Regions from separate parts of the Streptomyces sp. NPDC045026 genome, predicted to be linked through region 1. Evidence: riboswitches for the same ligand, from Rfam matches in the RefSeq annotation. Region 1 holds a riboswitch; the other holds the start of a gene.
The links. A riboswitch is a leader RNA that binds a small molecule or an ion and turns the genes downstream of it on or off. The one in region 1 is predicted to bind glycine.

Region 1 (15,907 bases):
GCGAGCAGCTCCCCCGACTTCTCCGGGGCCTTGCTGACGAAGTATTCGGCCTGGGCCGTGAGGTTGCCCGGCCACAGGAAGTGGTAGAACCCGACGACGCAGCCCCCGTCACGGGCCAGTTTCGTCTGCGAGGTCAGGCGCGGATTGACGTACGAACGCCCCTCCGTCGCCTTGATGAAGACGAACGACAGACCATCCGTGTCGAACGTGGACTGGTAGGAGCTGACGTCGATACCGCGGAGCATGCTGGCCTCCTGGTCGGTGGGGCGACTGGTCGGTGGGGCGACGAGGTCGAAAAACCATCGTCCCCGATCCGGTGCCGTCGGGGGACCCCTTTTCGCACGTTGATCCGTCTGTGCGGTGAGCCGCCGCCAGGACGTTTCGGCGGCCGCAGTCTTGGAACACGCTTTACATGGCTCCGCGGAACTGCCGGAGCCGTGTGGATGTCTGACAGGGAGCTGGGCCCGATGGGGGGCATGGGGTGAATCGGAGAGTGGGGCAGGTCGTGGGACGGCGCAAGGGCGGAATACGGATCGCGCTCGTGACGGTCGCGGTGCTGGTGGGCGCGAGCGCCTGCGGCGGCGGCAGTGGCGACAAGGCAGCGGGCGGGAACGACGGGAAGGAGGCGGGGAAGCCGGGCGCGAGCGCCAAGCCCTCACCGGCGAAGCCGAAGGGCCCGCCGATGCTCCTGGAGACGATCACTCCGCTGAGCGACGCCAAGGTCGGTGTGGCGATGCCGATCTCGGTGGTCTTCACCAACCCGGTGGCGGCCAAGGCGCGCGCCTCCGTCGAGAAGCACATGAAGGTCAGCACCTCGCAGCCGGTGGCCGGCGCCTGGCACTGGTTCGGCGACAAGCGCGCCGACTGGCGGCCGAAGACGTACTGGCCCTCCGGTACGAAGGTGAAGGTCGACGCCGACATGAAGGGCGTCAGCAACGGCAACGGCCGCTACGGCGTGCACAGTTACACGCACTCGTTCACGGTCGGCGACGACGTCCGGGCCGACGTCTCCGTCACCGGCCACACCATGAAGGTCACCAAGAACGGCCAGGCCGTGCGGACGCTGTCGATCAACGCGGGCAGCGCCGAGTACCCCACCTGGAACGGCACGATGGCCGTCATCGACAAGCAGGAGAAGGTCCACATGACCTCCTGCAGCGTCGGCATCAGCTGCAACAAGGGCAGCGCCAACTACTACGACCTGACGCTGCCCTGGGACGTCCACCTGACCCAGTCCGGCACGTACGTCCACTACTCGACCGGTGACCCGAACCCGGGCAGCGGCTCCGCCCGTGGCTCGCACGGCTGCGTCCACCTGTCGCTGGCCGACGCCAAGTGGTTCTACGGCCAGGTCAAGCAGGGCGACCCCGTCACCATCACGGGCTCACCGCGCGCCAAGGCTCCGGCCGACAACGGGTACGCGGCCTTCAACCTCAGCTGGGACCAGTGGCTCGCGGGGAGCGGTTCGGGGGAGGGCACGACGGCGACCCTGTGACCGCCGCCGCCCTCAGCCCCCGCTGATCGTCAGCACTCGATGATGTTGACGGCGAGGCCGCCCCGCGCCGTCTCCTTGTACTTGACGGACATGTCGGCGCCGGTCTCCTTCATGGTCTTGATGACCTTGTCGAGGGAGACGTGGTGGCGGCCGTCGCCGCGCAGCGCCATGCGGGCCGCGGTGACGGCCTTCGCGGCGGCCATGCCGTTGCGCTCGATGCAGGGGATCTGCACGAGGCCGCCGACCGGGTCGCAGGTCAGGCCGAGGTTGTGCTCCATACCGATCTCGGCGGCGTTCTCGACCTGCTCGGGGGTGCCGCCGAGGACCTCGGCGAGCGCGCCCGCGGCCATCGAGCAGGCGGAGCCGACCTCGCCCTGGCAGCCGACCTCGGCGCCGGAGATGGAGGCGTTCTCCTTGAAGAGCATGCCGATGGCGCCAGCGGAGAGCATGAAGCGGACGACGCCCTCCTCGTCCGCGCCGGGCACGAAGTTGATGTAGTAGTGCAGGACCGCGGGGATGATGCCCGCGGCGCCGTTGGTCGGCGCGGTCACGACGCGGCCGCCCGCGGCGTTCTCCTCGTTGACGGCCATCGCGTAGAGGGTGATCCACTCCATGGCGCGGGCCGTCGGGTCGCCCTCGGCGCGCAGCTGGCGGGCCGAGTTCGCGGCGCGGCGGCGGACCTTGAGGCCGCCGGGCAGGATGCCCTCGCGGGACATGCCGCGCGAGACGCAGGCCTGCATGACGCGCCAGATGTCGAGGAGTCCGGAGCGGATCTCGTCCTCGGTGCGCCAGGCCTTCTCGTTCTCCAGCATCAGCGCGGAGATGGACAGGCCGGTCTCCTTGGTGAGGCGGAGCAGCTCGTCGCCCGTGCGGAAGGGGTACTTGAGGACCGTGTCCTCGGGCACGATCGGGTTCTCGCCGGCCACGGCATCTTCGTCGATGACGAAGCCGCCGCCCACCGAGTAGTACGTCTTCTCCAGGACGAGGGCGCCCTCGTGGTCGTAGGCGAAGATCGTCATGCCGTTGGCGTGGTACGGGAGTGCCTTGCGGCGGTGCAGGACCAGGTCCTCGTCGAAGCTGAACGGGATCTCGTGGACGCCGAGCAGGCTGATCTTCCCGGAGGTCTTGATCGCTTCGACGCGGTCGTCGGCCTTCTCCACGTCGACGGTGCGGGGCGAGTCGCCCTCCAGGCCCAGCAGGACCGCCTTGGGGGTGCCGTGGCCGTGTCCGGTGGCGCCGAGGGAGCCGTAGAGCTCGGCGCGTATCGCGGCGGTGTGGGCGAGCAGGCCCTCGTTCTTGAGGCGGCGCGCGAACATGCGGGCCGCCCGCATCGGGCCGACCGTGTGGGAGCTGGACGGGCCGATGCCGATCGAGAACAGGTCGAAGACCGAGATGGCCACGGGGGAACTCCTAGGTGGGTTTCGGTGGACGCCGTTGTCTGCCGGGGTCGTGCGCAGGGTGCTGCTGGGGGCGGTGCATGGGGCGGGGCACCGCTCTCACTGTCCAGTGTGCGCGGTGCCCCGAACTTTCATACGTACAAATGCGTACGAAACTACTTCAGGCCGGGGTACAGGGGGTATTTGTCGGCGAGGGCGGTGACGCGGGTCTTGAGGGAATCCGCGTCGTACTCCGGCTTGAGGGCCTCGGCGATGATGTCGGCGACCTCGGTGAAGTCCTCGGCCTGGAAGCCGCGGGTGGCCAGGGCCGGGGTGCCGATCCGCAGGCCCGAGGTGACCATCGGGGGACGCGGGTCGTTGGGGACCGCGTTGCGGTTGACGGTGATGCCGACCTCGTGGAGGCGGTCCTCGGCCTGCTGGCCGTCCAGCTCGGACTCGCGCAGGTCGACCAGGACCAGGTGCACGTCGGTGCCGCCGGACAGCACGTTCACGCCGGTGGCGCGGGCGTCGTCCGAGGTCAGGCGGGCGGCGAGGATCTGGGCGCCCTCGATGGTGCGCTGCTGGCGCTCCTTGAAGTCCTCGCTCGCGGCGACCTTGAAGGAGACGGCCTTGGCGGCGATCACGTGCTCCAGGGGGCCGCCCTGGAAGCCGGGGAAGACGGACGAGTTCAGCTTCTTCGCGAAGTCCTTCTTCGCGAGGATGATCCCGCCGCGCGGCCCGCCGAGCGTCTTGTGCGTGGTGGAGGTGACCACGTCCGCGTACTCGACCGGGTTGGGGTGCAGCCCGGCCGCGACGAGGCCGGCGAAGTGGGCCATGTCGACCCACAGGTAGGCGCCGGTCTCGTCCGCGATGCGGCGGAACGCGGCGAAGTCGAGCTGGCGCGGGTAGGCGGACCAGCCCGCGATGATCACCTTGGGGCGGTGCTCCTTGGCGAGGCGCTCGACCTCGGCCATGTCGACCAGGCCGGCCTCGTCGACGTGGTACGCGACCACGTCGAACTGCTTGCCGGAGAAGTTCAGGCGCATGCCGTGGGTGAGGTGGCCGCCGTGGGCGAGGTCCAGGCCCAGGATCGTGTCGCCGGGCTTGGCGAGCGCGAAGAGGGCGGCCTGGTTGGCGGAGGCGCCGGAGTGGGGCTGGACGTTGGCGTACTCGGCGCCGAAGAGGTCCTTCACCCGGTCGATGGCGATCTGCTCGGTGACGTCGACGTGCTCGCAGCCGCCGTAGTAGCGGCGGCCGGGGTAGCCCTCGGCGTACTTGTTGGTCAGGACCGAGCCCTGGGCCTCCATGACGGCGACCGGGGCGAAGTTCTCCGACGCGATCATTTCCAGCGTCGACTGCTGACGGAGCAGCTCGGCGTCGACCGCGGCGGCGACGTCCGGGTCGAGCTCGTGCAGGGGGGTGTTCATGAGCGACATGGTCGTGGTGTCCCTAGTTGCCGGAGCCGGAGAACGCGTCGTACTCGTCCGCGGAGAGCAGGTCCTTCGGCTCTTCCGAGATGCGGACCTTGAACAGCCAGCCGCCCTCGAACGGGGCGGAGTTCACCAGCGACGGGTCCTCCACGACGTCCTGGTTCGCCTCGACGACCTCGCCGGTGACCGGGGAGTACAGGTCGCTGACGGACTTGGTCGACTCGAGCTCGCCGCAGGTCTCGCCCGCGGTCACCGTGTCACCGACCTCGGGGAGCTGGGCGTAGACGACATCGCCGAGCGCGTTGGCCGCGAACTCGGTGATGCCGACCGTCGAGACGCCGTCCTCGGCGCCCGACAGCCACTCGTGCTCCTTGCTGTAGCGCAGCTGCTGGGGGTTGCTCATGATCTGAATTCTCCTGTACGCGGGTGGGTGCTGCGGAACGAGAGGGGTGTGCGCTGGGTTACTTCCGGCGCCCCCTGTGAGGACGGTCGGGCTACTTCTGGCGCTTGTAGAACGGCAGCGCCACGACCTCGTACGGCTCGTGGGCGCCGCGGATGTCCACGCCGACGCCCTCCGTGCCCGGGGCGGCGTGTGCCGCGTCCACGTAGGCGATGGCGATCGGCTTGCCGAGCGTGGGGGAGGGGGCGCCGGAGGTGACCTCGCCGATCACCTGGCCGTCGGCGACCACGGACATCCCGGCGCGCGGCACCCGGCGGCCCTCGGCGATCAGACCGACGAGCTTGCGCGGCGGAGCGGTCTCGGCGCGCAGGGCCGCGGCCTCGAGCGCCTCGCGGCCCACGAAGCGGCCCTCGTTGCCCGTCTTCTCGAACTTCACGACGCGGCCGAGACCGGCGTCGAACGGGGTCAGCGCCGTCGTCAGCTCGTGCCCGTACAGCGGCATGCCCGCCTCCAGGCGGAGCGTGTCACGGCAGGAGAGGCCGGCGGGGACGAGGCCCACCGGCGCGCCCGCGTCGGTCAGCGCCTGCCACAGCTTCTCGGCGTGCTCCGGGGCGACGAACAGCTCGAAGCCGTCCTCGCCGGTGTAGCCGGTGCGGGCGATGAGGGCCGGGACGCCGGCGACGGTGCCGGGCAGGCCCGCGTAGTACTTGAGGCCGTCCAGGTCGGCGTCCGTGAGGGACTTCAGGATGCCGGGGGACTCGGGGCCCTGGACGGCGATCAGCGCGTAGGCGTCGCGGTCGTCACGGACCTCGGCGTCGAAGCCGGCGGCGCGCTCGGTGATCGCGTCGAGGACGATCTGCGCGTTGCCCGCGTTGGCGACGACCATGTATTCAGGAAGACCGGCGTCGTGCTCGCCCAGGCGGTAGACGATCAGGTCGTCGACGATCCCGCCGTCCTCCTGGCAGATCATGGTGTAGCGGGCGCGGCCGGGGCCGATCGTGGACATGTTCCCGACGAGGGCGTAGTCCAGGAGGTCGACGGCCTGCGGCCCGGTGACGGTGATCTCGCCCATGTGTGAGAGGTCGAAGAGGCCCGCCTTGGTGCGGACCGCGAGGTGCTCGTCGCGCTCGCTGCCGTACCGCAGCGGCATGTCCCAGCCGGCGAAGTCGGTCATCTTCGCGCCCAGCGAGCGGTGCAGGGCGTCGAGGGCGGTCTTACGGGGGACGTTGCTCATGAGTGGTGCTCCAGGATCCCAGGCATGACAGACGAGGGCGATGGTCTTCCTCCCCATCTGTCATCGGAACCTGAGAGGTTCGCCGGCGCCACACGTACGGGTGGTCGCGGCTTGCACCTTGGGTGGAGCGGCCGAGGGCCGCCCGCTTTTCAGATATGCCTCGCCCGCGCGGTACGGGGCCTGAGAGATTCAAGGGAGGAACTTGCTCCTTCGGCGCCCCCGGGGACGCGTAGGCGTCCGGGGAGCTCTCCCGCGCGGATTCAAGCGGCCGGTATGCAGTTGGTCGTGCTCTTGGCGCGCACATCATTGCATGCCGACCGTACGGGGAAACCACTTGTACGGCATTACCGTCTCTTTACACTTGGCGGGCAAGGGTGGCGTGACCGGAGCGGGGAGGACGATCACGGTGCACAAGGCAGTGGCGGGTGCGTACGCGGCGACAGGGGTCGCGCAACGGGCGGTGTCCCGCCCCGGGCCGTTGGCAGGGCGCGGTCCCGTCGTCAGGGATCTGCGCGGCAGGCGCGGGCGTACCCCGCGCCGTCTCGGCTTCGCGCGGGGTGACCTGATCGTGGTCTCGGGGCTCCCGGGCAGCGGCAAGTCCACGCTGATGAGCCGCGTGGTCGGCGGCGGGGGAGCCGTGCGTATCGACTCGCAGGACACCCGCGACCGCTGGGCGGCCCGGCTGCCACGGCTGCTCCCGTACGCCGTGTACCGCCCGCTCGTACGGCTCGCGCACTTCGTCGGGCTGCGGCGGGCCCTGCGCTCGGGTGGCAGCGTCGTCCTGCACGACTGCGGCACGCAGGCCTGGGTGCGGCGCTGGCTGGCCAGGGAGGCCGGGCGGCGCGGCGCGGATCTGCACCTGATGCTGCTCGACGTCGACGCGGACACGGCGCTCGCGGGCCAGCGGGACCGCGGCCGCGGGGTCTCGCGCTACGCGTTCGCCCGGCACCGCCGCGCGGTCGCGGTCCTGGTGCAGTCGGCCGAGCGCGGTGACCTGCCGTGGGGCTGCGCGTCCGCCGTGCTGCTCGACCGGGACGCGACGGATGTGCTGAACGGGATCGGGTTCGAGGGGAGTTGAGCGACCGTGACCCTCTGTGCGCAGGTGGATGCGGAGGGTGCCGTGTCACTTGTACGCGCTAGGGTTCGGCCGCAGACAGAGCGGTTCCAGAGCGGGTGGTAGGCACATGGACATTCCGGCGCAGGCTCACGCACACCCGTACGGCGGGTGGCCGGCCAACGAGCTGGAGGAGGTGCTCGCCGCCTCCCTCGGGGTCGGCTCGGCGGGCGGACGGATCGTCGAGGTCCTCGGGCGCAGCCAGGTGTGGATACCGCTGCCCCAGGGCGGCGGGCCCGGCAGCCCGAACCTCGACCTGCCGACGCTGGAGATCGAGGGCCAGGCCTATGTGCCCGTCTTCAGCTCGGAGGAGCAGTTCCTCGCGGTCGTCGGCGACCGGATGGGCTGCACGGTCGCGCCGGCCGTCGAGTTCGCGCGCGGGCTGCCCCCGCAGGTCGGGATCGCGGTGAACCCGGACGGCGCCGTCGGCATCCCGCTCCCCCCGCCCGCCGTCGCCGAGTTGTGCAAGTCGGGGCGTACGCCGCTGGACGGGCCCGCCGCGGGCGGCCGGGTCAGCCTCTACGAGCCCGACTGGCAGGAGGACCCGGTCGACTTCCTGGCCGCCGTGCGCGAGGAGTTCGAGGCGGCAGGCGTCGTGCTCACCGCCCGCCGCTGCCTCGCCAGCGTCGAGGGCGGCGACCCGCTCCTCTTCGTCGGCGTCGAGGTGTCGCAGTGGGAGGGTCCCGCGCGCAACCTGCCCATGGACGCCCTGGGCCGCGCCCTCGGCCGGGCCCCGGCGCCCTGGCCGGTGAACCTCGTCCTGCTCGACATCACCCAGGACCCGGTCGGTGACTGGATGCGCGCCACGCTGCGGCCGTTCTACACGCAGGGTCACTGAAAGCCCGGCGCCGGTCCCCGTTCGGGGACGGCACGGGAATGCGGTCGACCGCGCGTACGTCAAGTCGGTGTCAGGATCGCCGCTTAAGCTGGTTTCATGACCTGTCTGGGCGGTCCCGCCGCGGGGAGCGGGTCGAAATCGTCGGGTACGTCACGAAGGGGCGGTTACGGGTGAGTGCGTCGGGCACGGCCGCGGCCGGTCAGGTCGAGCACATGCTGCGCCAGGTGACGCCGGGGCGTTACGACGCCTACGAGGCGCTGCTCAACGCGCTCGCGGACGCGGGCACCGGCCAGGTGTGGATGCTGCTCTGGCACGGCCAGGCCGGATCCCCCGACGCGCAGTACGGGAACATGGAGGTCGAGGGCTTCTCGTACGCCCCCTGTGTCACCTCCGCCCAGGAGCTGTCCGCCTCCGGCTGGAGCCGCGCCTACGAGGTCGTCGGCGGTGTCGACGCGGCCCGCACGCTCTACCCCGACCACTACGGCCTCTGGCTCAACCCGCACGCGCCCGGCGGCGGCGTCGGCATCCCGTGGCTCGACCTGCGCCGGATCGCGGGCGGCCTCGACCGTCAGCCCGCCGGGCCCCTGCGCCTGAGCGACCCCGCCATCGAGATCCCGCAGTTCTACGCCCTGCTCACGCAGAACGCGCACCGCACCACCGCGATCCGCTCGCTGCGCCGCGCCTGGGTCCAGCCCACGCTCGGTGCGCCCTATCTGGCGATCGGCCTCGATGTGTACGACACGTCGCCGGTGTCCGTGGACGCGGTGCGCGCGATGATGCAGCAGTCGGTCGTCGCCGTGCCCGAGGGACTGCCCGTCTCCACGGTCGCGATGTCCGACGAGCACGACCCCGTCGCCATGTGGCTGCGCGCCAACGCCCGCCCGTTCTACGACCGCGAGGCCCACGCGGCCCCGGCCGCGCCCGCCCCCGCCGCGGGGTACGGGTACCCGCCGCCGCACGGGACGTACTGAAACCGTTCACCGCGGGCCCTCGCTCCAACTGCCGCCGGAGACATCCGGGTTGACCCGGCCCCATTCCGCCCCGTTTTAGGGTGAGTCGGCGCAGCACCCGGGCATTCTCGCCACATCGGTCACCGTGTCGTATTCCGGACCCGACGCGGCTCTGCCGGGTCGGCGTGAATTGTCCGCTCAGCCGGTTCCCGCGTCCGCATAATGCACGCCTGCCGCCTCATCACGGTTGCGCAACCTTTCACGGGGAAGTCTGGCGGCTGGTCGCAAGCGCATTGAAGACTCCCTGCAGACACGGGGTTTCGACTCTGTGTACGAGCTGAACGGTCAACTGCGGGGCCATGCCTCCGGACTGTCCAGCGCGCGAGACAAGATCAAGCCGCTACCGCGGCGGGCGTGGGCCGGCCACAGTCGGCCGAGAGGGGTCAACCACACCGTGACCGCACCGATCGAGACCACTGGGGCCCAGGCCGAGGTGCAGCCCGAGGCTGTGCTCGCCGGCACCAAGGGGCAGCAGATCGAGGGGCGTTCCCTCGGGCGTATCGCCTGGAACCGCTTCAAGAAGGACAAAGTCGCCGTCGCCGGCGGCGTCATCGTCATTCTGCTCATCCTCATCGCCGCCTGCGCGCGCCCCCTGCAGCACCTCTTCGGCCTCGACCCGAACACGTTCCACCAGGACCTCATCGACCCCACCTCCTCGCTCCCCAAGGGCGGACTGGGCGGTATGAGCGGTGACCATCCCCTCGGTGTGGAACCGAAGTTCGGCCGCGACATCCTCGCGCGCATCCTCGAAGGCTCGTGGGTCTCCCTCGTCGTCGCCTTCGGCGCGACCGTCCTGTCGAACGTGATCGGGGCGGTCCTCGGTGTCGTCGCCGGGTACTACGGCGGCCGGGTCGACTCGATCATCAGCCGCTTGATGGACACGTTCCTGGCGTTCCCGCTGCTGCTGTTCGCGATCTCGATCTCCGCGACCCTGCAGGGCGGCGCGTTCGGCCTGAACGGGCTTCCGCTGCACATCTGCGTGCTGATCTTCGTGATCGGATTCTTCAACTGGCCGTATCTGGGCCGGATCGTGCGCGGCCAGACACTGGCGCTGCGCGAGCGGGAGTTCGTGGACGCGTCCCGCGGAATGGGGGCACGCGGCCCGTACATCCTGTTCCGGGAACTGATGCCCAACCTGGTCGGCCCGATCATCGTCTACTCGACGCTGCTGATCCCGACGAACATCATCTTCGAGGCGTCGCTCAGCTTCCTGGGCGTGGGCATCCAGCCGCCGCAGGCCTCCTGGGGCGGCATGCTCAAGGACGCCGTCGACTACTTCCAGGTCGATCCGCAATACATGATCGTTCCGGGTCTCGCCATCTTCGTCACCGTGCTCGCGTTCAACCTGCTCGGTGACGGTCTCCGCGACGCCCTCGACCCGCGCAGCCGCTGACCCAAGGCCGCACCGAGAGCTCCACAAGTTTCCGACAATGGAGGGGATTCCGACCATCATGCGAAGGTCATCTATCGCCGCGGTCGCGGCCATCGGCAGCGTGAGCCTGCTGCTCGCCGGCTGCAGCAAGGCCGACGACGGCTCGGGCGACAACAACAAGTCGGCCGGTGCGAACGCCGCCACGAAGGATTTCGTCAACGCCTCGACGAAGAAGGGCGGCACGGTCACCTACGCGATGTCGGACGTCCCCGACTCGTTCGACCCGGGCAACACGTACTACGCGTACATGTACAACTTCAGCCGGCTGTACGCCCGCCCGCTGATGACGTTCAAGCCCGACGCGGGGGAGAAGGGCAACACGCTCGTCCCCGACCTCGCCTCGGCCCCCGGCAAGTCGTCGGACGGCGGCAAGACCTGGACGTACACGATCCGCAAGGGTCTTGAGTACCAGGACGGCACGCCGATCACGTCCAAGGACGTCAAGTACGCCGTCGAGCGCTCGAACTTCGCGCGTGACGTGCTGTCCCTCGGCCCGAACTACTTCCAGCAGTTCCTCGCGGGCGGTGACAAGTACAAGGGCCCCTACAAGGACAAGAGCGACAAGGGCCTGAAGTCCATCGAGACGCCGGACGACACCACGATCGTCTTCCATCTCGACCGGCCCTTCCAGGAGTTCGACTACCTGGTCGCCACCCCGCAGACCGCGCCGGTGCCGAAGGCCAAGGACGACGGCATCGACTACGTCAAGCACATCGTGTCCTCGGGCTCGTACCAGTTCCAGAGCTACCAGGAGGGCAAGCAGGCCGTCCTGGTCCGCAACAAGAACTTCGACCCGAAGTCCGACCCGCTGCGCAAGCAGTACCCGAACAAGATCGTCGTCGACCTGAAGGTCAACCAGCAGACGATCGACAAGGACCTGCAGTCCGGCGACACCCTGATCGACCTCCAGGGCAAGGGCGTCGACACCCAGACGCAGGCGCAGCTGGTCAACGACAAGTCGAAGATGGGGAACACGGACAACGCCTACGGCGGCCGTCTCGTCTACGCGGCGATCAACACCAAGCTGAAGCCGTTCACGAACGTCGACTGCCGCAAGGCCGTCGAGTACGCCATCGACAAGGTCTCGGTGCAGACCGCGCAGGGCGGTCCCATCCGCGGTGACGTCGCCACGACCGTGCTGCCCCCGGACATCACGGGCTACGCCAAGGAAGACGTCTACGCCACCAGCGGCAACAAGGGTGACGTGGCCAAGGCCAAGGACGCCCTGAAGGCCTGCGGCGAGAAGAAGATCAACACGACGATCACGGCGCGCAGCGACCGCGACGACGAGGTCTCCGGCGCCCAGGCGCTGATCGAGTCGCTGAAGAAGGTCGGCATCAACGCCAGCCTGAAGCAGTTCCCGTCGGGCAAGTACTTCACCGACTACGCGGGCGTCCCGAAGTTCAACCAGAAGAACAACGTCGGCATCATGATGATGCAGTGGGGTGCCGACTGGCCTTCCGGCTACGGCTTCCTGCAGCAGATCCTGAACAGCAAGGCGGTCGGCGCCTCCGGCAACACCGCCCTGTCGGAGCTCGACGACAAGAAGGTCGACTCCCTGCTCGCCCAGGCCATCGGAGCGCCCGACGAGGCCACCCGCAACAAGCTGTACGCGCAGATCGACAAGCAGGCCATGGATGACGCGGCGCTCGTCCCGCTGACCTACTTCAAGGTCCTGCTGTACCGCTCGCCGTACGCCACCAACCTGGTGTCCACGGCCGCCTTCAGCGGGCAGTACGACTACCTCAACATCGGCACCACGAAGAAGTAGCAGCCCCGGAAGGCAGGTGAAGGCATTGGTGCCCGCGGGCCGCACGGTCCGCGGGCACCAGCGCCGGTCCCCGTGATCTCGTACATCATCCGCCGGCTGATCGCGGCAGTGATCCTGTTGCTGGTCGTCACCGCGGTTACGTTTGGCATCTTTTTCCTGCTGCCGAGAATGGCCGGCCAGACCGCCGACCAGCTCGCGCAGCAGTACATCGGCAAGAGTCCCTCGGCCGCGGACATCGCGGCGGTCAAGCACAACCTCGGCCTGGACGAGCCCGTTTATCTTCAATACTGGCACTTCATCAAGGGGATCTTCGCGGGGTCCACCTACGACCTCGGCCCCACCACGGTCCACTGCAACGCGCCGTGCTTCGGCTACTCCTTCAAGAACCACGTCGCGGTGTGGCCCGAGCTGACCGACCGGCTGCCCATCACCTTGTCCCTGGCCGCCGGTGCCGCGGTCATCTGGCTGCTGTCCGGTGTCACGGTGGGTGTGATCTCGGCGCTCAAGCCCGGATCGTTCTTCGACCGCGCGTTCATGGGTGTCGCCCTCGCCGGTGTCTCGCTGCCGATCTTCTTCACGGGCCAGCTGGCACTCCTCGTCTTCACCTATCAGATCCCGATCTTCGGTCGTACCTACGTACCACTCACGGAGAACCCGGCACAGTGGGCCAACACCCTCTTCCCTGCCTGGTGTTCACTCGCTCTGCTGTACTCCGCGATCTACGCCCGGCTGACCCGCGCGGGCATGCTGGAGACGATGAACGAGGACTACATCCGCACCGCGCGCGCCAAGGGTCTGCGCGAGCGCACCGTGGTGGGCCGGCACGGCCTGCGAGCCGCACTGACCCCGATCATCACCGTGTTCGGTATGGACGTCGGTCTGCTGCTCGGCGGCGCCGTGATCACCGAGAACGTGTTCTCCCTGCACGGCATCGGTGAGTACGCCGTCCAGGGCATCACCGACAACGACCTGCCCAAGGTCCTCGGCGTGACGCTGCTCGCCGCGTTCTTCGTCGTCCTCTGCAATCTCCTGGTGGACCTTCTCTACGCCGCCGCCGACCCGCGGGTGAGGCTCTCGTGACCGAACTGTCCAAGACCGGTGCCGCCGTGGGCGAGCCGGTGGCCGCGGGCCCGGCCAAGCCCCCGACGGCCTTCCTCGAAGTGCGCGACCTCAAGGTGCACTTCCCGACCGACGACGGTCTGGTCAAGTCCGTCGACGGGCTCAGCTTCAAGCTGGAGAAGGGCCAGACCCTGTCCATCGTGGGCGAGTCCGGGTCCGGCAAGTCCGTGACATCGTTGGCGATCATGGGGCTGCACCGGCTCGGCGCGCGCGGCAAGAACGTGCAGATGTCCGGCGAGATCTGGCTCGAGGGAAAGGAGCTGATCGGGGCCGCCCCGGACGACGTGCGCCGGCTCCGCGGCCGCGAGATGGCGATGATCTTCCAGGATCCGCTGTCCGCGATGCACCCGTACTACACGGTCGGCAGCCAGATCGTCGAGGCGTACCGCGTCCACAACGACGTGACCAAGAAGGCCGCGCGCAAGCGGGCCGTCGAACTGCTCGACCGCGTGGGCATCCCCGAGCCGGCCAAGCGCGTCGACAGCTACCCGCACGAGTTCTCCGGCGGAATGCGCCAGCGCGCGATGATCGCGATGTCGCTGGCGAACAACCCGCAGCTGCTCATCGCGGACGAGCCCACCACTGCGCTCGACGTCACCGTCCAGGCGCAGATCCTCGACCTGATCAGGGATCTGCAGAAGGAGTTCGAGTCCGCGGTCGTCCTCATCACCCACGACCTGGGTGTCGTCGCCGAGATCGCCGACCAGGTCCTGGTCATGTACGGCGGACGCTGCGTCGAGCGCGGCCCCGTCGACAAGATCTTCGCCGAGCCGCAGCACCCGTACACCTGGGGTCTGCTCGGATCGATGCCGCGCATCGACCGTGAGCAGACCGAGCGGCTCATCCCCGTCAAGGGCCAGCCGCCGTCCCTCATCAACATCCCCTCGGGCTGCGCCTTCCACCCGCGCTGTCCGTACGCGGACCTGCCCAAGGGCGGCATCACCCGCACCCAGCGGCCCGAGCTGCACGAGGTCGGCAGCGACCACTTCTCCGCCTGCCACCTCTCGCCGGAGGACCGTACGCGGATCTGGACCGAAGAGATTGCGCCGAAGCTGTGAGTGAGCCCGTGAGCGAGACGAAGAAGGCATCCGCAGGGGACACGGCGGGCACCGGGGCGGCCACCGAGACGGCCACGGTCCCCGCGCAGGCGGCGTCCCCCGAGGACCGGGAGGTGCTGCTCAAGGTCGAGGGCCTGGTCAAGCACTTCCCGATCAAGAAGGGGATCCTCCAGCGGCAGGTCGCCGCGGTGAAGGCCGTCGACGGGATCGGCTTCGAGGTCCGCAAGGGCGAGACCCTCGGCGTCGTCGGCGAGTCCGGCTGCGGCAAGTCGACCATGGGCCGGGTCATCACGAAGCTGATCGAACCCACCGGCGGCAGGATCGAGTTCGAGGGCCAGGACATCACGCGCCTCGGCACGCGGGGCATGCGCCCGCTGCGCCGGGACATCCAGATGATCTTCCAGGACCCGTACGGCTCCCTGAACCCCCGGCACACCATCGGCTCGATCGTCTCGGCGCCGTTCCGGCTCCAGGGCGTGGAGCCCGAGGGCGGGGTGAAGAAGGAGGTCCAGCGCCTCCTGGAGCTGGTGGGCCTCAGCCCGGAGCACTTCAACCGCTACCCGCACGAGTTCTCCGGCGGCCAGCGCCAGCGCATCGGCATCGCCCGCGCGCTCGCGCTCAAGCCGAAGCTGGTCGTGGCGGACGAGCCGGTCTCCGCGCTCGACGTGTCGATCCAGGCGCAGGTCGTCAACCTCATGGACGACCTGCAGTCCGAGCTCGGCCTGACGTACGTGATCATCGCGCACGACCTCTCCGTCGTCCGCCATGTCTCGGACCGCATCGCGGTGATGTACCTCGGCAAGATCGTCGAACTCGCCGACCGCACCTCGCTGTACGAGGCGCCGATGCACCCGTACACCAAGGCCCTGATGTCGGCCGTGCCCGTCCCCGACCCCAAGCGCCGGGGCGCCAAGAGCGAGCGGATCCTGCTCAAGGGCGATGTGCCCTCGCCGATCTCGCCGCCGAGCGGCTGCCGCTTCCACACGCGGTGCTGGAAGGCGACGGAGATCTGCAAGACGTCGGAGCCGCCGCTGCTCCAGCTCGCCCCCGGACGCCAAGTGGCCTGCCACCACCCGGAGAACGCCGAGGACCAGGCCCCGGGCGACACCAAGCTGCTCGCGGTCGCCAAGGAGGCGATCGAGGTGGTGACGCTGGCGCCGACCGAGGCGGATGACGCTCCACAGGAGCTGACGAAGGAGCTGACGAAGGAGCCGGCCGAGGGGTCGGTTACGGAGGCTGCCGATGCTCCCGAGGCGGTGGCTCCCGAGGCGGCTGCCGACGCCGGTGAAGACAGTGACGTACAGCCGGTGGACGATGCGGGTGACGCGGACGGGGCGGACGAGGCGCAGGGGTCGTCCGGCAGTTAGCGGGAATTTGACCGAGCAGGTCATGTACACGCCCTGACGGGAGAGTGCAGAGTCTGCGTGTCCGTCACATCGGAACACGCGCGAAGGGCGACTCATGGCACTCTCCCGTTCGGCACGTCTGGCGTCAGTCGTGACAGCGGCCGCCTCGTTCTGTCTGATCGCCGCGGCCCCGGCCCCCACCCCGGGCTCGGACGGCATCGGCGACCCGTACTTCCCGCAGCTCGGCAACGGCGGCTTCGACGCCACCCACTACGACCTGAACG
Region 2 (15,907 bases), on a different contig from region 1:
CCCGTATCGACACCCCCGAGGGCGTCGCGGCCGCCCTGGGCGCCGAGCCGCTCTCGGTCCACGACCCCGGCCGACAGGTCGGCGGCCTGCTCGTCGAGCTCGCGGACGAGAAGACCGTGCACGCCCTCACGCCCGACCTGAAGGCACTCGCCGCCCGTTCGGAGCTCGGCGTCATCGCCACCGCCCGCGCCGCGGACCCCGCCGGCGGCCACGACTTCGTCTCCCGCTGCTTCTTCCCGCGCCTCGGCATCGACGAGGACCCGGTCACCGGCAGCGCCCACACGGCCCTCGCGCCGTTCTGGTCCGCGCGCCTCGGCCGCGCCGAACTCACCGGCCTCCAGGCCTCCGCCCGCACGGGCCTCGTCCGCACCGAACTGCGCGGCACCCGCACCCTGCTGACCGGCCGCGCCGTCACGGTCATCGAGGGCGACCTGCTGGCCTAGCACGCCGCAGGGGGCGTACGAAGATCTCGTACGCCCCCTGCACCGGCACCCCGCATCAGGCGCCCTGCGTCAGACACCCGCTCCGACCTCACGCGGTGGGCAGCCACCCCACCTTCCCCGCGAGCAGCGCGTATCCGACGAACGCGCCGATGTCGAGCAGCGAGTGCGCCACCACCAGCGGCCCGACCCGCCCCCACCGCCGGTACAGATACGCGAAGACCAGACCCATCGCCAGGTTTCCGAAGAAGCCGCCGATGCCCTGGTAGAGGTGGTACGAGCCGCGCAGCACCGAGCTCGCCACGATCGCCGTGCCGGGCGTCCAGCCCAACTGACCCAGCCTGCGCAGCAGATAGCCGACGACGATCACTTCCTCCAGTACGGAGTTCTGGATCGCCGAGAGGATCAGGACCGGGTACTTCCACCACACGTCGGGCAGCGCCTCCGGCACGACCGTGAGGTTGAAGCCGAGGCCCCGGGCCGCCAGGTAGAAGGCGATGCCCGTGCTGCCGATGACAGCTGCGATCACCGCGCCGCGGGTCACGTCGAAGAGCGGTCTCGTACGGTCGAAGCCGATCGTCCGCATCCCGGCGCCCTCGCGCAGCAGGAGATGCGCGACGAGCGCGACCGGGACGAGCGCGCTCGCGATCCCGAACAACTGCCATGCCAGATCGAGCCACGGCCGCCCTGGAGCCGCCGAGGCGTTCAGGGTCGCCGCCTGGTCCTTCAGACCTCCCGGCTTGGTGACCGATCCGACGAAGCTGATCAGCGCGGACACTCCGCTCGCGCCGAGTGAGAGCGCCAGAACGAGCAGTGTCTCGTTCCGGAGAATCCGTCGCGAGAGCCGCTCACTCGGAAAAGAATCGGCCACCGCACCCACCTCCGCCTGCACACCTGCCTCCAGTTGAGTAATCCCGCCTCATCCCCCACGCCGCCCCGCTAGGGTCTCGAATACAGGTACGAAGATCGCGCGCGACAGGCCGGGGGGACGAAGGCCGTTCTTTGGTGTACCTCTCCCCTTCCGCCGGGCCAGGCCGAGGGAAGGGCACCACCGCATGGGACGTCACAGCTTGCCCGACGAGTATGGGACGGACGCGGTCGACCCCCGCCCCCGCACGCGCGGCCGGACCGTGGCCATCGCCACGGCGCTGGTCCTCGTGGTCGCCGGGGGCACGGCTCTGGCGGCCCGGAGCGGCCTGCTCTCCTTCGGCGGGGCCTGCGACGGGACGGTCCACCTCGACGTCGTTGCCTCGCCCGATGTCGTCCCCGCGCTGCGCGACGCCGCGGACCTCGCCCGCAAGAAGCATCTGACCTCCGACGGGCAGTGCCTCGACACCCGTGTGCAGGCAGGCGACTCGTACAAGGTCGCCGATTCCCTGCGGAAGGGCGGGAAGAGCACCGCGCAGTACGAGGCGTGGGTGCCGGATTCGAGTCTGTGGATCCAGCGCGCCGGCCTCGGCGAGAACGCCACCCCGGTCACGGCGATGGGCAACATAGCCTCCTCCCCCATCGGCATCAGCATGGTGCCGTCGGCCGCGAAGAGCATGGGCTGGCCCGCGAAGAAGTACACCTGGGCGCAGTTGACCGGCGCGGCGATGGAGGGCGACAAGCTGCGGCTCGGGACGGCCGACCCCGCGCGGAGCGCGACCGGTCTCCTCGCCCTGACGCAGCTGGGCGCCTCCACCAAGAAGTCCGGGTCGGGGGACGACACGCAGGCCGCCGCCATGGCCAAGGCGCTCTCGCAGCGCACCACCGACAGCGACGGACAGCTGACCGACACCCTGGCGCGCGACTCCTCCGGCACCGAGCAGGGCAATCCGCGCCGCAACCAGGCCCTGATCCTCTCCGAGCAGTCCTCGTTCCGGTACAACGCGACCGCGGGCGACAAGGACGGGCTCGAACTCTTCTACCCGAAGGACGGCTCGGCGCAGCTCGACTACCCGTTCGCCCTGGTCGACGAAGGCACCGAGTCGACGGACGAGCGGCGGGCCGCGATCCGCCTCATGACCCTGCTCGGCGAGGACGCCGGCCTGCGGATCCTGGACAAGCACGGCTTCAGGACGGACGACGAGGAGCCCTCGGACGCGCTGGTCGCCGGGGCGGGCGGCCGCAGTCCGCAGCCGTACGCGACGTCTGACTCCGAACCACCCACGGACAAGGAGCTCCAGGAGACCCTCGGCATGTGGACGATCACGGTGCAGAGCGCCCGGATCACCGTGGTCGTGGACGCCTCCGCCTCGATGGCGAACTACGTGCCGGGCCGCAACCAGTCCCGCATGGAGGTCACGAAGGCGTCGATGCTCCAGGCGCTAGCCACGTTCACGCCCGAGGACGAGATCGGCCTGTGGGAGTTCGCCACGCTCCTCGACGGGAACCGCGACTACCGCAAGCTCGTGCCCACCGAACGCCTCGGCGACCGCAAGGGCGGCGGCACCCAGCGCGACAAGCTGTCCGAGGCCTTCAGCGGCCTCCAGCCCGTCCCGGGCGGCGCCACGGGGCTTTACGACACGACGCTGGCCGCCTACGAGGAGGCCACGTCGTCCTACCGGAGCGGCAAGTTCAACGCTCTCGTGGTCGTGACCGACGGTGCGAACCAGGACGTCGGGTCGATCTCACGCAGCAGCCTCGTCTCCCGGCTCCAGGACCTCGCCGACCCGCAGCACCCGGTGCCGCTCATCGCCATCGCGGTCGGCCCGGACGCGGACAAGGACGAGGTCGAGCAGATCGCGGGGGCCACCGGCGGCTCCGGTCACCAGGTCAGCGACCCGGCCCAGATCCACGCGGTGATCCTCAAGGCGATCGTGGAGGCGGGCGCCAAGGGCTGACGGGGTGACCGGGCTGACGGAGCTGACCGGGCTGCCGGAGCCGGCCGGGCCGAACCGCCCTGCCGGTCAACCCAGTTGCACCGCCGGCGCCGGCAGCCCCACCGGCCAGGTGTGCACCGGGTCCCCGGCGTGCATCAGTTCGCAGTAGCGCCGGGTGGTCGCCGCGAGCGCCGCATCGCGCTCCAGGCCGCTCTCCAGCGCGCAGTGGAACGTCGCCGCCTGCCACGAGGCCCCGTTGACCCGTCGCCGGCAGCGCTCCTCGATCACTCCGAGATAGAAGTCACGGTCGGCCGCCTCGACCCCCCAGGCGTCGAGCCCGGCGGCGGCCAGCGGCAGCAGCTCGTCCCGTACGAGCGTCACGACGGGCACCTTCTCGACCCCGCCGAAGCGGCCCCGGCGCGGCCAGTCCAGGCGCGCGTCGATCCCGTGCCGGCACGCCTCGTCGAAGTTGCGGGCCGCGGCGTCGAAGGGCAGCCGGCTCCAGACCGGGCGGGCGTCCTCGGCCAGGGCGCGCACGACGCCGTAGTAGAAGGCGACGTTCGCGATGACGTCGGTGACGGTGGGGCCCGCGGGCAGGACGCGGTTCTCCACGCGCAGGTGCGGCTTGCCGTCGGCTATGCCGTACACGGGCCGGTTCCAGCGGTAGACGGTGCCGTTGTGCAGGACGAGCTCGCCCAGCGCCGGCACTCCGCCGTCGTCGATGACGCGCAGCGGCTCCTCCTCGTCGCACAGGGGCAGCAGCGGCGGGAAGTAGCGCAGATTCTCCTCGAACAGGTCGTACGCGCTGCTGACCCAGCGCTCGCCGAACCAGGTGCGCGGCCGCACCCCCTGGGCCTGGAGCTCGGGCGGGCGGGTGTCGGTCGACTGCTGGAACAGGGGCGGCCGCGATTCGCGCCACAGCTCATGTCCGAACAGGAACGGCGAGTTGGCGCCGACCGCGACCTGCACGGCGGCGACCGCCTGCGCGGCGTTCCACACGTCGGCGAAGCGGGCGGGCGTGACCTGGAGGTGCAACTGCACGGAGGTGCACGCCGCTTCGGTCGCTATGGAGCCCGAGGTGCAGCGCAGGTGCTCCACCCCGTCGATGTCGACCACGAAGTCCTCGCCGCGCGCGGCGAGCATCTGGTCGTTGAGGAGGCTGTAGCGGTCTACGTCCGACAGGTTCGCGGAGACGAGATCATCGGGCACGAGCGTCGGGAGAATGCCGATCATGACGATCCCGGCGTCCACCTCGTTCGCTTTCCGGTGGGCATAGGCGAGGCCGGTCCTGAGCTCCTCGGCGAGCCGGTCGAGAACCCGGCCTTCCAATCGGTGGGGGGCAATATTAACTTCCAGATTGAACATTCCGAGTTCGGTCTGGAAATCACGGCTCGCGATGCGCTCGAGAACTTGCGCATTCATCATTTTCGGCATGCCGTCGGGCCCAGCGAGATTCAACTCGATCTCCAGCCCCATCAGATTCCTCGGACGGTCGAACCGCTGCTCCTCCAGGAGCCTCGCGAGCCCCACCAGACACTGCTGCAACTTCCTGCGGTAGTGCCGTCGATCGGACAGGTCGAACGCGCCCGCCACGACCTTCTCCCCCATGGAAGCGTCCCTCCTCGCTTGGATGGCCCGGCCGTCCGGCCGCCGTGTCTCGGTGGATGATGCCCAGGCAATGTGATCGATAACGCCCCGCTCCCCGCCGTCGGCGAGTAGGCTCGCAGCAGTTGTCACGGGGCACATTCACGAGGCATGCGGCATGTCGAAGACTAGGTTCCACCTAGCCTGGTGATAAACACCGACGAGAATCAGCCGTCCGCTCGCCGTGAAGATTACGAGGTCACGGATCCAGCCCCGATTAAAATCGGGAGATTCCCCTCATTTCGATGACCGAATAACGCCTTGCCGAGTATTTTCGAGACGGCTAGCCGAAACACTGCGTGAACACGCGTCGTATAAACTCCGCGAACGAGGCAGAGAGTTGGCGCTCGCGGTACCTGCCCCCGCCCCCTCTGGCCCGGTCAGCAGACAGCGCCGTCCGCTCGTCCCGCCACGCCCTCGATCCACCGTGCCTGTCGAATGAGAGGCGACCCACCATGCCGCTGCATGTCCCTCCGGCTCCCGCGCCCGCCCTGCGCACCGTCCTCACGGCCCTCGGTTCCCCCACCGCAGTCCGCGAGGCCCGCACCCCTTCCCTGCGCTCCGCCCAAGGACCGGCGAGCCCCGAACTCCCGTTGCCCGTCCACGTACTGGACCGGGTCACGGGCAGCGCGGGCCCCTCACCCACCCGGCTCGCCGGCTGGCGCTTCCTGATCCGCTGCGGAGAGCGGGCGGTCGCCGCCGCCGACACGATCCTGACCGCCGACGGCTGGGCGTTCTCGCACTTCTTCGAGGGCCCGTACGTCGCGGCCACCGAACGCGCGCTGCGTCAGGCCGAGTCCCTGCCCGCGGCCTACCAGCCGCGCCTGCTCTCGGTCCCGGAGCTGTACATGCTCACCCTGTGGCTGCACGGGGACTGCAACGCCGACGCCTCCACGGGACATCCGGCGGCCAGCGACCTCCTGGTCCCGCTCGCGCCCGCGCCGCCCGGCATCGCCGCCCACCGCCCGCACCGGGTCGCCGAACTGCTGCCCGTCCTCACCCATCGACTGACCCCAGCGCCACTCCTGGGCTCACCCGCCTGACGCGACCGGGCCGCCTGACGCGCCCGCGCCCCGCTGCCGATGCCGACCGGTCGCGGGGCGCAGCCCTGCCCTCGCCCGCCCGTCCGGACTAGCCCGGTCAGGCCACCCCGAACCACCCGAAGGGACAGTGCAGTTGGGGTGAACCGTCCGCACGGGTGACGCGTCCTCATCCAGTGAGGACCGCTGCGACGAAATACCTGCGGATTCTCGCCCGTGGGGCAACACTGGGTTCCGGACCGACCGACAAACGGGGGGCGGCCATGAACAACGCTTCGAGCCGCAGGACAGACACCGACATCGCACCCATCACCGACATCACTCCACAGGGAAAGATCCCATCCATGTGCCAGCACCAGCCACCGTGCCCGTCCGCAGACTCCGCCGACCGGGAGGCCGCACTCCCTGTGGCCCACCACCCCGAACAGGGCTGGAGTCTGCTCTGCAACGGCGTCCTGCTCTTCGAGGACACCGGTGAGCTGCTGCCCAACGGCCAGATCATCGCTCCGCACCGCCCGGTGCACGTCGTGACCGCGGCCTGAGCGGATCCGGACGCCGACGGCGTCCCCAGTACGAAAGGGCCGGCCCCGGGAAAACCCGGAACCGGCCCTGACGCATGTCAGCGTGTGTATCAGTTCTCGTACGCGTCCATGGGCGGGCACGAGCAGACGAGATTCCGGTCGCCGTACGCCTGGTCGATGCGGCGCACCGGCGGCCAGTACTTGTCGGCGGCCACGACACCGGCGGGGAAGACGGCCTCCTCGCGGCTGTACGCGTGCTCCCACTCGCCGCCGAGCGCGGCCGCGGTGTGCGGGGCGTTGCGCAGCGGGTTGTCCTCGGCGGGCCACCGGCCCGAACCGACCTTCTCGATCTCCCCGCGAATGGCGATCATCGCCTCGCAGAACCGGTCCAGCTCGGTCAGGTCCTCGCTCTCGGTCGGCTCGATCATCAGCGTTCCGGCCACCGGGAACGACATGGTCGGGGCGTGGAACCCGTAGTCGATGAGGCGCTTGGCGATGTCGTCGACGCTGACTCCGGTCGCCTTCGAGATCGGACGCAGATCGATGATGCACTCGTGCGCGACGAGGCCGCCGGGGCCCGTGTACAGCACCGGGAAGTGCGCCTCGAGACGCTTGGCGATGTAGTTGGCGCTGAGCACCGCGACCTGCGTGGCCCGCTTGAGACCCTCGCCGCCCATGAGACGCACGTACGCCCAAGAGATCGGCAGGATGCCCGCGGAGCCCCACGGCGCCGCGGAGATCGGACCGACGCCGGTCTCGGGACCGGCGGCGGGCTGCATCGGGTGGTTGGGCAGGTACGGCGCGAGGTGCGCGCGGACACCGACCGGGCCGACGCCCGGACCGCCGCCGCCGTGCGGGATGCAGAACGTCTTGTGCAGGTTGAGGTGCGAGACGTCGCCGCCGAAGTGGCCCGGCTTGGCGAGGCCCACCAGGGCGTTCAGGTTGGCGCCGTCGACATAGACCTGACCGCCGGCGTCGTGCACCTGCGCGCAGATGTCGGCGACGTGCTCCTCGAACACGCCGTGCGTCGACGGGTAGGTGATCATCAGGACGGAGAGCTCGTCGGCGTACTGCTCGATCTTGGCGCGCAGGTCCACGACATCGATCTCGCCGTCGTCGGCCGTCTTCACGACGACCACCTTCATGCCGGCCATCACGGCGCTCGCGGCGTTCGTGCCGTGCGCGGACGACGGGATGAGGCAGACGGTGCGCTGGTCGTCGCCGTTGGCGCGGTGGTAGCCGCGGACGGCGAGCAGACCGGCCAGCTCGCCCTGCGAACCGGCGTTCGGCTGGAGCGACACGTTGTCGTAGCCGGTGACCTCCGCGAGGCGCTCCTCCAGCTCACGGATGAGCGTGAGGTAGCCCTGCGCCTGCTCGGCGGGCGCGAAGGGGTGCAGCTGGCCGAACTCGGGCCAGGTGACCGGCTCCATCTCCGTCGTCGCGTTGAGCTTCATCGTGCAGGAGCCCAGCGGGATCATGCCGCGGTCGAGCGCGTAGTCACGGTCGGCCAGCTTGCGCAGGTAGCGCAGCATCGAGGTCTCGGAGCGGTGCGCGTGGAACACGGAGTGCGTCAGGTAGTCGTCGCCCCGCAGAAGGCCCGCAGGCAGCGTGTCCTCGGCCGAGGCGTCGAGCGCCTCGACATCGGCGTCGACACCGAACGCGGTCCAGACGGCACCCAGTTGGGTACGCGTCGTGGTCTCGTCACACGAGATGGACACGTGGTCGGCGTCCACGAGGTGGAGGTTGACGCCCCCTTCACGCGCGGCGCCCACGATCTGGGCGGCCCGGCCCGCGGCCTTCACGGTCACGGTGTCGAAGTACGCGCCGTGCACGACCTCGACCCCGCCGGCCTTGAGTCCCTCGGCGAGCAGCGTCGCGTACCGGTGCGTGCGCCGCGCGATGCCCTTGAGGCCGTCGGGCCCGTGGTAGACGGCGTACATGCCGGCCATGACGGCGAGCAGCACCTGAGCGGTACAGATGTTGCTGGTGGCCTTCTCGCGCCGGATGTGCTGCTCACGGGTCTGCAGGGCGAGGCGGTACGCCTTGTTGCCGTCGGCGTCGACGGAGACGCCCACGAGGCGGCCGGGCAGGCTGCGGGCGAACTTCTCGCGGACGGCCATGTAGCCGGCGTGCGGACCGCCGAAGCCCATCGGGACACCGAAGCGCTGCGTCGTACCGACGGCGATGTCGGCGCCGAGCTCACCGGGCGAGGTCAGCAGCGTGAGGGCGAGCAGGTCGGCGGCGACCGTGACGACGGCGCCCAGCTCGTGGGCCTGCTCTATGACCGGCTTGATGTCGCGCACGGCACCCGAGGCGCCCGGGTACTGGATCAGGACGCCGACGACGCCGCGCTCGGCGACCTCGGCCGGGATGCCGTCGGACAGGTCCGCGACGACGACCTCGACACCGGTCGGCTCGGCACGCGTCTGGATCACGGCGATGGTCTGCGGCAGCGCGTCCGCATCGACCACGAAGGCGCCGTTCTTGACCTTGCCGATGCGCCGGGACAGCGCCATGGCCTCGGCGGCGGCCGTGCCCTCGTCGAGCAGCGAGGCTCCCGAGGTCGGCAGACCCGTCAGCTCGGCGACCATCGTCTGGAAGTTGAGCAGCGCCTCGAGCCGGCCCTGCGAGATCTCCGGCTGGTAGGGCGTGTACGCCGTGTACCAGGCCGGGTTCTCCATGACGTTGCGCAGGATGACGGGCGGCGTGAAGGTGCCGTAGTAGCCGAGTCCGACCATCGAGTCGAGGACCTGGTTGCGGTCCGCGAGCGAGCGAAGTTCGGCGAGCACCTCTGCCTCGGTGCGGGCCCCGGGAAGATCGAGTGCCTCGGCGCTCTTGATCACGTCCGGCACCGCGGCCGCCGTCAGCTCGTCGAGCGAGCCGTACCCGACCTGCGCGAGCATCTTGGCCTGCGCTGCTTCATCCGGACCGATATGGCGCTGCTCGAAGGGGATTCCCTGCTCCAGCTGGGAGAGCGGAATACGGTTGGCGGTCATTGCGGAGGCCTCCTGGTCATTGCGACCTGCGAGGGGCACCACGGCGCGGGTGCCCGAACGGCCTCCCCCTCTGTCATCTCAACCTGAGAGCTTCACCGGCGCGCCCCACATCACGAAGGGCATGCCGACTTTCACCGTCGGTGAGGGCGGAGGCCTGAACGCCCGCCCTGCTTTCCAGAGTGACCTCGTCCGTGCGGTACAGGGGCCTGAGAGATTCCGGGGAGGAGTTGCTCCTTCGGCGCCTCCGGTGTCATACCGGAGGACTCTCCCGCACAGGGTCAGCAGCCATCGCCAGCCTACCAGCGGCAACAATGCCCCCGGCTTCGAGTGGCCGCCGTCACCAATGTGCACTTTGGTAGTGCTTACGGATGAGTTGCGAGCAGCTGGAGGGCCCCGTGCAGACCGATGTCGATCCGCGCAACCTGATCGGCCGCAAGGCGTTCGACCGCAACGGAGCCAAGATCGGGACCGTCGACGAGGTCTACCTCGACGACGCGACCGGGGTCCCGGAGTGGGCGGCGATACGCACAGGCCTGTTCAGCCGGGACGCCTTCGTCCCCCTGGAGCCGAGCGAGCTGGTCGAAGGCACTCTGCGCATCCCCTTCGAACGCTCCTTGATCAAGGACGCCCCCGACTTCGGGGTCGGCCGTCACCTCTCCCCCGAACAGGAGCTCCAGCTCTACCACCACTACGGTCTCGACATCACGGCCCCGGACGACCCCGAGCCCCCTCAGGACCACGACTTCGGCAAGATCGCCGGCAACTCAGACGACACCTGACCCGGCATCCCCCTCCCGGGCCGGAACGAGCCCGGCCCCGCCCTCCACCAGCGGCAGCGGCTCCGCGGGCACGAGAGCGGGGTCGTCCGTGCGGAAGGTCCGCACCCGCCCCGGCTCCGAGTACGGCGTCTCGAAGCGCACCGTCACCCGCCCGAGCCCGCTGCCCTGCACCCACCCGTGCCCGAACTCCTCGTGCCGCACGTCGTGCCCGGCCACCCAGCGCCGGTCCGCGGTCTCCACGACCTCTTCCGCGGCCGAATGCCCCTTCTCCCCCGCACCAGCCGCCCCTTCCGTCTCACCCTCACCCTCGGCCGCGTGCGCCTCGGCCTCGGCCTCGGCCTGCGCCCGCGCCTGCGCGAACAGGTCCTCCTGCGTGTAGTCGGCCAGACCGGTCACCCCCACACCGAGCAGCCGCACCCCACCCGTCGTGTCCACGGACTCCAGGAGCCGGGCCGCCGCCTCCCGCACCACGGCGGGGTCGTCGGTGGGCCCGCGCAGGGTCTCGGATCTCGTCAGCGTGGAGAAGTCGTAACGCCGCACCTTGAGGACCACGGTCCGCCCGGACCGCTCCGCCCCCCGCAGCCGCTGCACGCACCGCTCGGCAAGCCGCTGGACCTCCGTCCGCACCCGCACCCGGTCATGGATGTCCACGTCGTACGTGTCCTCGACCGACACCGACTTGGCGTCCCGCTCGGCCACCACGGGCCGGTCGTCGTGCGCGAGGGCCATGGCGTAGAGCGAGGCCCCGTGCGACTTCCCCAGCAGCCGTACCAGCTCGTCCTCGCCGGCCTCGGCGATCTCCTCGACGGTCGTGATGCCGGCGCGTCTCAAATGGTCGCCGGTCGCGGGCCCCACGCCGGGCAGCGTGCGCACCGGCATGGGCCCGAGCATGGCGCGCTCGGTGCCGGGCACGATCAGCACCAGACCGTCCGGCTTCGCCTCCTCGGAGGCGATCTTCGCCAGCATCTTCGACGCCGCGATCCCCACCGACCCGGTCAGCCCGGTCACGGCCCGGATCTCCTCCCGCAGCCGCTCACCGACGAGCCGCGCCGACGCGGCGTCCCAGGCCACCTCACCGGCCTCCAGATCGACGAAGGCCTCGTCGAGGCTCAGCGGCTCCACCAGCGGCGACAGCTCCCGCAGCAGCCCCATCACCTGCTCACTGACCTCCCGGTACAGCCGGAAGCGCGGCACGAGGTACGCGGCATTGGGCGCGAGTCTGCGCGCCTGCCCGATCGGCATCGCGGAGTGCACCCCGAACACACGGGCCTCGTACGAGGCAGTGGCCACCACCCCACGAGGCCCGATCCCGCCCACGACCACGGCTTTCCCGCGCAGACTCGGCTTCGACGCCTGCTCCGCGGAGGCGTAGAAGGCATCCATGTCGAGATGCAGAATCGTGGGCGCGGTTCTCACATGTCCGATGCTGCCCTACGGCACTGACAATCCCCGACGGACGCATCGGCCGCGCTCACACCGCGCGGTTGCGCCGTCTCGCCAGCTCGTCGGCCGGGTTGTTCCCGAGGAGGGTCTCGCCGGTGTCGATGCGCTCCCCGTGCAGCTGCGACAGGGCGCTCTCGACGTCCCGCCATACCACGCCGACGGCGATGCCGAAGATCCCCTGACCGCCCTGAAGCAGATCATGGACCTCCGCCGGCGAGCTGCACTCGTAGACCGTGGCGCCGTCGCTCATGAGGGTCAGCCGCTCCAGATCGCCGAAGCCGCGCTCCCTCAGGTGCTGCACCGCAGTGCGGATGTTCTGCAGCGAGACACCGGTGTCCAGGAACCGTTTCACGATCTTCAGGACGACGACGTCCCGGAAGCTGTAGAGCCGCTGGGTCCCCGACCCGTGGGCGGGGCGCACACTCGGCTCGACCAGTCCGGTCCTCGCCCAGTAGTCCAGCTGCCGATAGGTGATACCGGCCGCCGCGCACGCGGTGGGTCCCCGGTATCCGACCTGCTCGGGCGTCGCCTCATCAGCCCCCTGAGCGACCACCGGCAACACCGTCGGCCGACGCGGAATGTGATCGGCCGCGTGGCCGTGAAGCGAGTACGGGCCGCTCTCCGCCGGACTGTGTCCGACGCCCCCAGCCGTACCGTCGCCGCTGCTTCTCACGCCGACCTCCTCATTGACCTGCCTTCTCGACGGTAGGCAGTCACCAGGGGTGCGTCAACGATCGCCACACTCGGCACGCCGAGTGATAATCACCCTACGAGTGGTTTCCCGTACCTCACCGCGGGGAAAGGCTAGCCGAATGGTCCGGCCGTGCCACCGGCGCGGCGGCGGCCGTCTTCCGACGGCCGCTCGCGTCACTGACTGTTGGTCCCGAAATCCTCGGGCGAAATCTGGTCGAGGAATTCGCGGAACTTCTCCACCTCGTCCTCCTGCTCGTCCGGGATCGCGATCCCGGCATCATCGAGCACACCGTCACTGCCGTAGATCGGCGTACCGGTGCGCAGCGCGAGCGCTATGGCGTCCGACGGGCGGGCACTGACCTCGACCCCGCTCGAGAACACCAGTTCCGCGTAGAAGACGCCTTCGCGCAGGTCCGTGATGCGTACTTCCGTGAGCTCCTGCCCGACCGCCTCCAGCACGTCCTTGAAAAGGTCGTGCGTCAGCGGGCGTGCGGGAGCCATGCCCTGCTGTGCGAAGGCGATGGCCGTCGCCTCCCCCGGTCCGATCCAGATGGGGAGGTAGCGGTCGCCTCCCACTTCACGCAGGAGCACGATCGGTTGGTTGGAGGGCATTTCGACCCGGACACCTACGACGTCGAGCTCGTTCACACAGCAACCCTAGGACGTGCCCGGCAGGTTTGGGTAGTCGGGCACCCGTCGATCGCCGGTCGCACACCGCGCGAGCGCCCCTCGAATCAGGGCAGACGCACGCCGAGCGCGGTCTGCACAAGGGCCCCGTGAAGCTTCACGGTCAGCCCTGCCAGCTCCTTCGCGCGGGCCTGGGCGTGCGCCCTGGTCTGGGGATTGCGGTGCCGTCGCAGGGGTGCGACGACCTGGTCGACCAGACCTGCCTCCCGGTCGGCCGCGGCCTTCATGGCCCGCAGATGCCGTGGCTCGATCCCGAAGCGGCCCAGTTCCATGACCAGCTCGGCGACCGTGACCGCTTCCGCGTCGTATCCGCCGTCGGGGAGCGGCGCGATGAGGCCGTACGACTCCCACTCGTCGAGCTCGGGAGACTCGATCCCGGCGGCGGCAAGCAACTCGTCACGGCCCACACGGGCCACTGTCGGGCCCTCGCCGCCCCCCAGGGCCTGACCGTCCTCTCCCTCGCCCTGTCGCGCCGGAGAGGGCAGCGTGATCGCTTCCCCCCGTTCCAGGGCGTCGAGCTGTTCCTTGATGACCTTCAGCGGCAGGTAGTGGTCCCGCTGCATGCGCAGTACGTGCGCGAGTCGCTCGACGTCGTCCGGGCTGAACTTGCGGTACCCCGAGGGGGTTCGCTGCGGCTCGATCAGCCCTTCCGACTCCAGGAACCTGATCTTGGAGATGGTGACTTCGGGGAACTCGTCGCGCAGCACGTTCAGCACGGTGCCGATGCTCATCAGCCGACTGTCCGTGAGGGCGATGCCGTGACCGGCACCGCCCTTCGGTGTTTGAAGCATGGACCTTCCTGACAGGTCAGATGCCCCGCTGGCTCGCGTAGAAGACCAGCCGGTACTTGCCGATCTGCACCTCGTCGCCGTTCGAGAGCACGACCGAGTCGATCCGCTCCCGATTGACGTACGTACCGTTGAGGCTGCCCACGTCGCTGACGGTGAAGGCGCCGTCGGCCCCGCGACGGAACTCCACATGACGGCGCGAAACGGTCACGTCGTCAAGGAAGATGTCGCTCTGCGGGTGCCGTCCCGCCGTGGTCAGCTCACCGTCGAGGAGGAAGCGACTGCCCGAGTTCGGACCGCGTCGCACCACCAGGAGCGCCGAGCCGAGCGGCAGGGCGTCGACGGCGGCCTGGGCCTCCGGGGAGAGCGCCGGCGACAGCGTCTGACCGGTGACTTCGGCGTCGTAGGCCTCAAGGCCCGAAATGGAAATCGTCGAGGTCGTCTCGGACGGACGCTCGGCTCCGGCGCGCAGAGGCGCACCGCAGTTGGAGCAGAACCGGCTCGCCTCGGCGTTGCGGTTTCCGCACCTCGTACACACCTGTGCCGACATGGACGGATCCTCCTGCCGCGGCTGCCCCGCGGGGGCATGGGACGCATACGGATCGGAGGTAAACCCTCCACCCGCACTTGAGGTTGACGGTTCCCCGAAACCTATGCGGCCGGACGCGGCATGGTCAACAGCCGACGCGCCCTGTCCGCCCGAAATGTCACCACCCTGCGGACCGACCTGATCACGGAACAGCGGACGCTCCGCCCCCTGCACCTCCGCGTCCTGGGTACGCGGTGCACGATGGCGGGCAGTGGCGTTGGCATTGCCACTGTCCTCACGTGCGCTCTTGCCGAACAACTTCGCAAACAACTTCACGGGCGATTCCCCTTGACCGAAACAGACCCGCCCGTGGGGCAGGACGAACCCTGATTGCACACACCGCCGTACATCGGCGACACAGACATCCTCACAACGTCCGTATCCGCCAAACAGTTTCCACCACGCACCCCGCTTACGGTGCGCCGACCCCCCGCAACCTCATGCCCTCGCCGGACCACCCCCATGCGCACCCGCCTCACTGGGACGACGACTGAGCGTAGTCAGGCCGCTTCGCCGGTCGCAAGGCGTCCACAACGATCTTCTGCGCCTGTGTCACGGTAGCGGTGGCCTGCTCCTTCTCCAGAGTCTGGACCACCCCACCAGGGATGTTGAGCGCCGGCTCCAGGTCCTGCGGCTTGCCGATGACCTTGAAGACGAAAGGCTCGCCGATCTTGTGACCGTCCACACTCACCCGCCCGCCGCTGGCGTCCGTCAAATACGTGTCGGCGACGACCCGGACATCGTTCACCTGGATCGCCTCCGCACCCGCGGCGCGCAGTTCCTGGATCGCATCGAGCAGCATGTCCGCCTGCACCGCGCCCTTCTTGTCGCTGATCGTCAGCGTGATCCCGGGGCCCTGCGCCGCCACGGTGCCCGCCAGAATGCCGAGTTGCCGTTCCCTCTCGACCGTCTGCTTGCGGGCCTCCTCGGCCTGGTCCGAGCTGTTCTCCAACTCGGTGCGCTGCCCCTCGAGACGCTGCTTCTCATCTCCCAGACGCTGAGTACGGTCATCCAGTTCATCGAGGATGCGTACGAGATCTTCCTGACGTGCGCCGCGCAGCGCGTTGCTGTCGCTGTTGGACCGCACCTGGATGGCCAGACCCAGGCCGAGGACGAACAGCAGAAGGGCGACGATGAGTTGCGCGCGGGAGACTCGCGGCGGCCACACCCCCTTGGCCAGTCGCTGACGTCCGGTCAGTGACGGGGCCTTCGTCTCCGCGGCCGGCGCTTCCGCCTCGTCCGCATCGTCCGCCGCTTCGGCAGCCACCTCGTCCGGCAGTTCCTTGCGCAGGCGATGCTGCTCGTGGTTCTCGTGGTTCTCGTGGTTCTCGTGGTTCTGATCCTCGGACATCGGCCTCACGCCCGGAAGATGTGCCGCCGGATGGCGGCCGCGTTGGAGAAGATGCGGATACCGAGCACCACGACGACGCCGGTGGACAGCTGCGCGCCCACGCCCAGCTTGTCTCCCAGGAACACGATCAGG

Region 2: linked by a shared signal. The riboswitch ahead of gcvP (aminomethyl-transferring glycine dehydrogenase) and the one ahead of gcvT (glycine cleavage system aminomethyltransferase GcvT) in region 1 are both predicted to bind glycine.

Annotation. Positions count from the first base shown of each region.
Region 1 covers NZ_JBWKIS010000003.1:462,323-478,229, forward strand. Annotated here, with positions in the region: gene AC07EJ_RS09490 (glycoside hydrolase family 25 protein) at 1-245, opposite strand, end outside; gene AC07EJ_RS09495 (L,D-transpeptidase) at 506-1,495, shown strand; gene AC07EJ_RS09500 (L-serine ammonia-lyase) at 1,525-2,895, opposite strand; gene glyA (serine hydroxymethyltransferase) at 3,048-4,307, opposite strand; gene gcvH (glycine cleavage system protein GcvH) at 4,321-4,704, opposite strand; gene gcvT (glycine cleavage system aminomethyltransferase GcvT) at 4,796-5,935, opposite strand; glycine riboswitch at 5,983-6,094, opposite strand; glycine riboswitch at 6,095-6,198, opposite strand; gene AC07EJ_RS09520 (AAA family ATPase) at 6,336-7,013, shown strand; gene AC07EJ_RS09525 (enhanced serine sensitivity protein SseB) at 7,120-7,887, shown strand; gene AC07EJ_RS09530 (enhanced serine sensitivity protein SseB C-terminal domain-containing protein) at 8,058-8,858, shown strand; gene AC07EJ_RS09535 (ABC transporter permease) at 9,292-10,290, shown strand; gene AC07EJ_RS09540 (ABC transporter substrate-binding protein) at 10,349-12,100, shown strand; gene AC07EJ_RS09545 (ABC transporter permease) at 12,173-13,180, shown strand; gene AC07EJ_RS09550 (ABC transporter ATP-binding protein) at 13,177-14,277, shown strand; gene AC07EJ_RS09555 (ABC transporter ATP-binding protein) at 14,286-15,644, shown strand; gene AC07EJ_RS09560 (M1 family metallopeptidase) at 15,739-15,907, shown strand, end outside.
Region 2 covers NZ_JBWKIS010000028.1:4,628-20,534, reverse strand. Annotated here, with positions in the region: gene AC07EJ_RS37395 (PhzF family phenazine biosynthesis protein) at 1-443, shown strand, start outside; gene AC07EJ_RS37390 (CPBP family intramembrane glutamic endopeptidase) at 532-1,332, opposite strand; gene AC07EJ_RS37385 (substrate-binding and VWA domain-containing protein) at 1,496-3,265, shown strand; gene AC07EJ_RS37380 (glutamate-cysteine ligase family protein) at 3,332-4,852, opposite strand; gene AC07EJ_RS37375 (hypothetical protein) at 5,344-5,931, shown strand; gene AC07EJ_RS37370 (DUF5999 family protein) at 6,273-6,470, shown strand; gene gcvP (aminomethyl-transferring glycine dehydrogenase) at 6,560-9,445, opposite strand; glycine riboswitch at 9,630-9,726, opposite strand; gene AC07EJ_RS37360 (PRC-barrel domain-containing protein) at 9,841-10,224, shown strand; gene AC07EJ_RS37355 (DNA polymerase IV) at 10,210-11,640, opposite strand; gene AC07EJ_RS37350 (MerR family transcriptional regulator) at 11,696-12,340, opposite strand; gene AC07EJ_RS37345 (bifunctional nuclease family protein) at 12,535-13,008, opposite strand; gene ftsR (transcriptional regulator FtsR) at 13,095-13,838, opposite strand; gene AC07EJ_RS37335 (FHA domain-containing protein) at 13,855-14,817, opposite strand; gene AC07EJ_RS37330 (DUF881 domain-containing protein) at 14,900-15,775, opposite strand; gene AC07EJ_RS37325 (small basic family protein) at 15,781-15,907, opposite strand, start outside.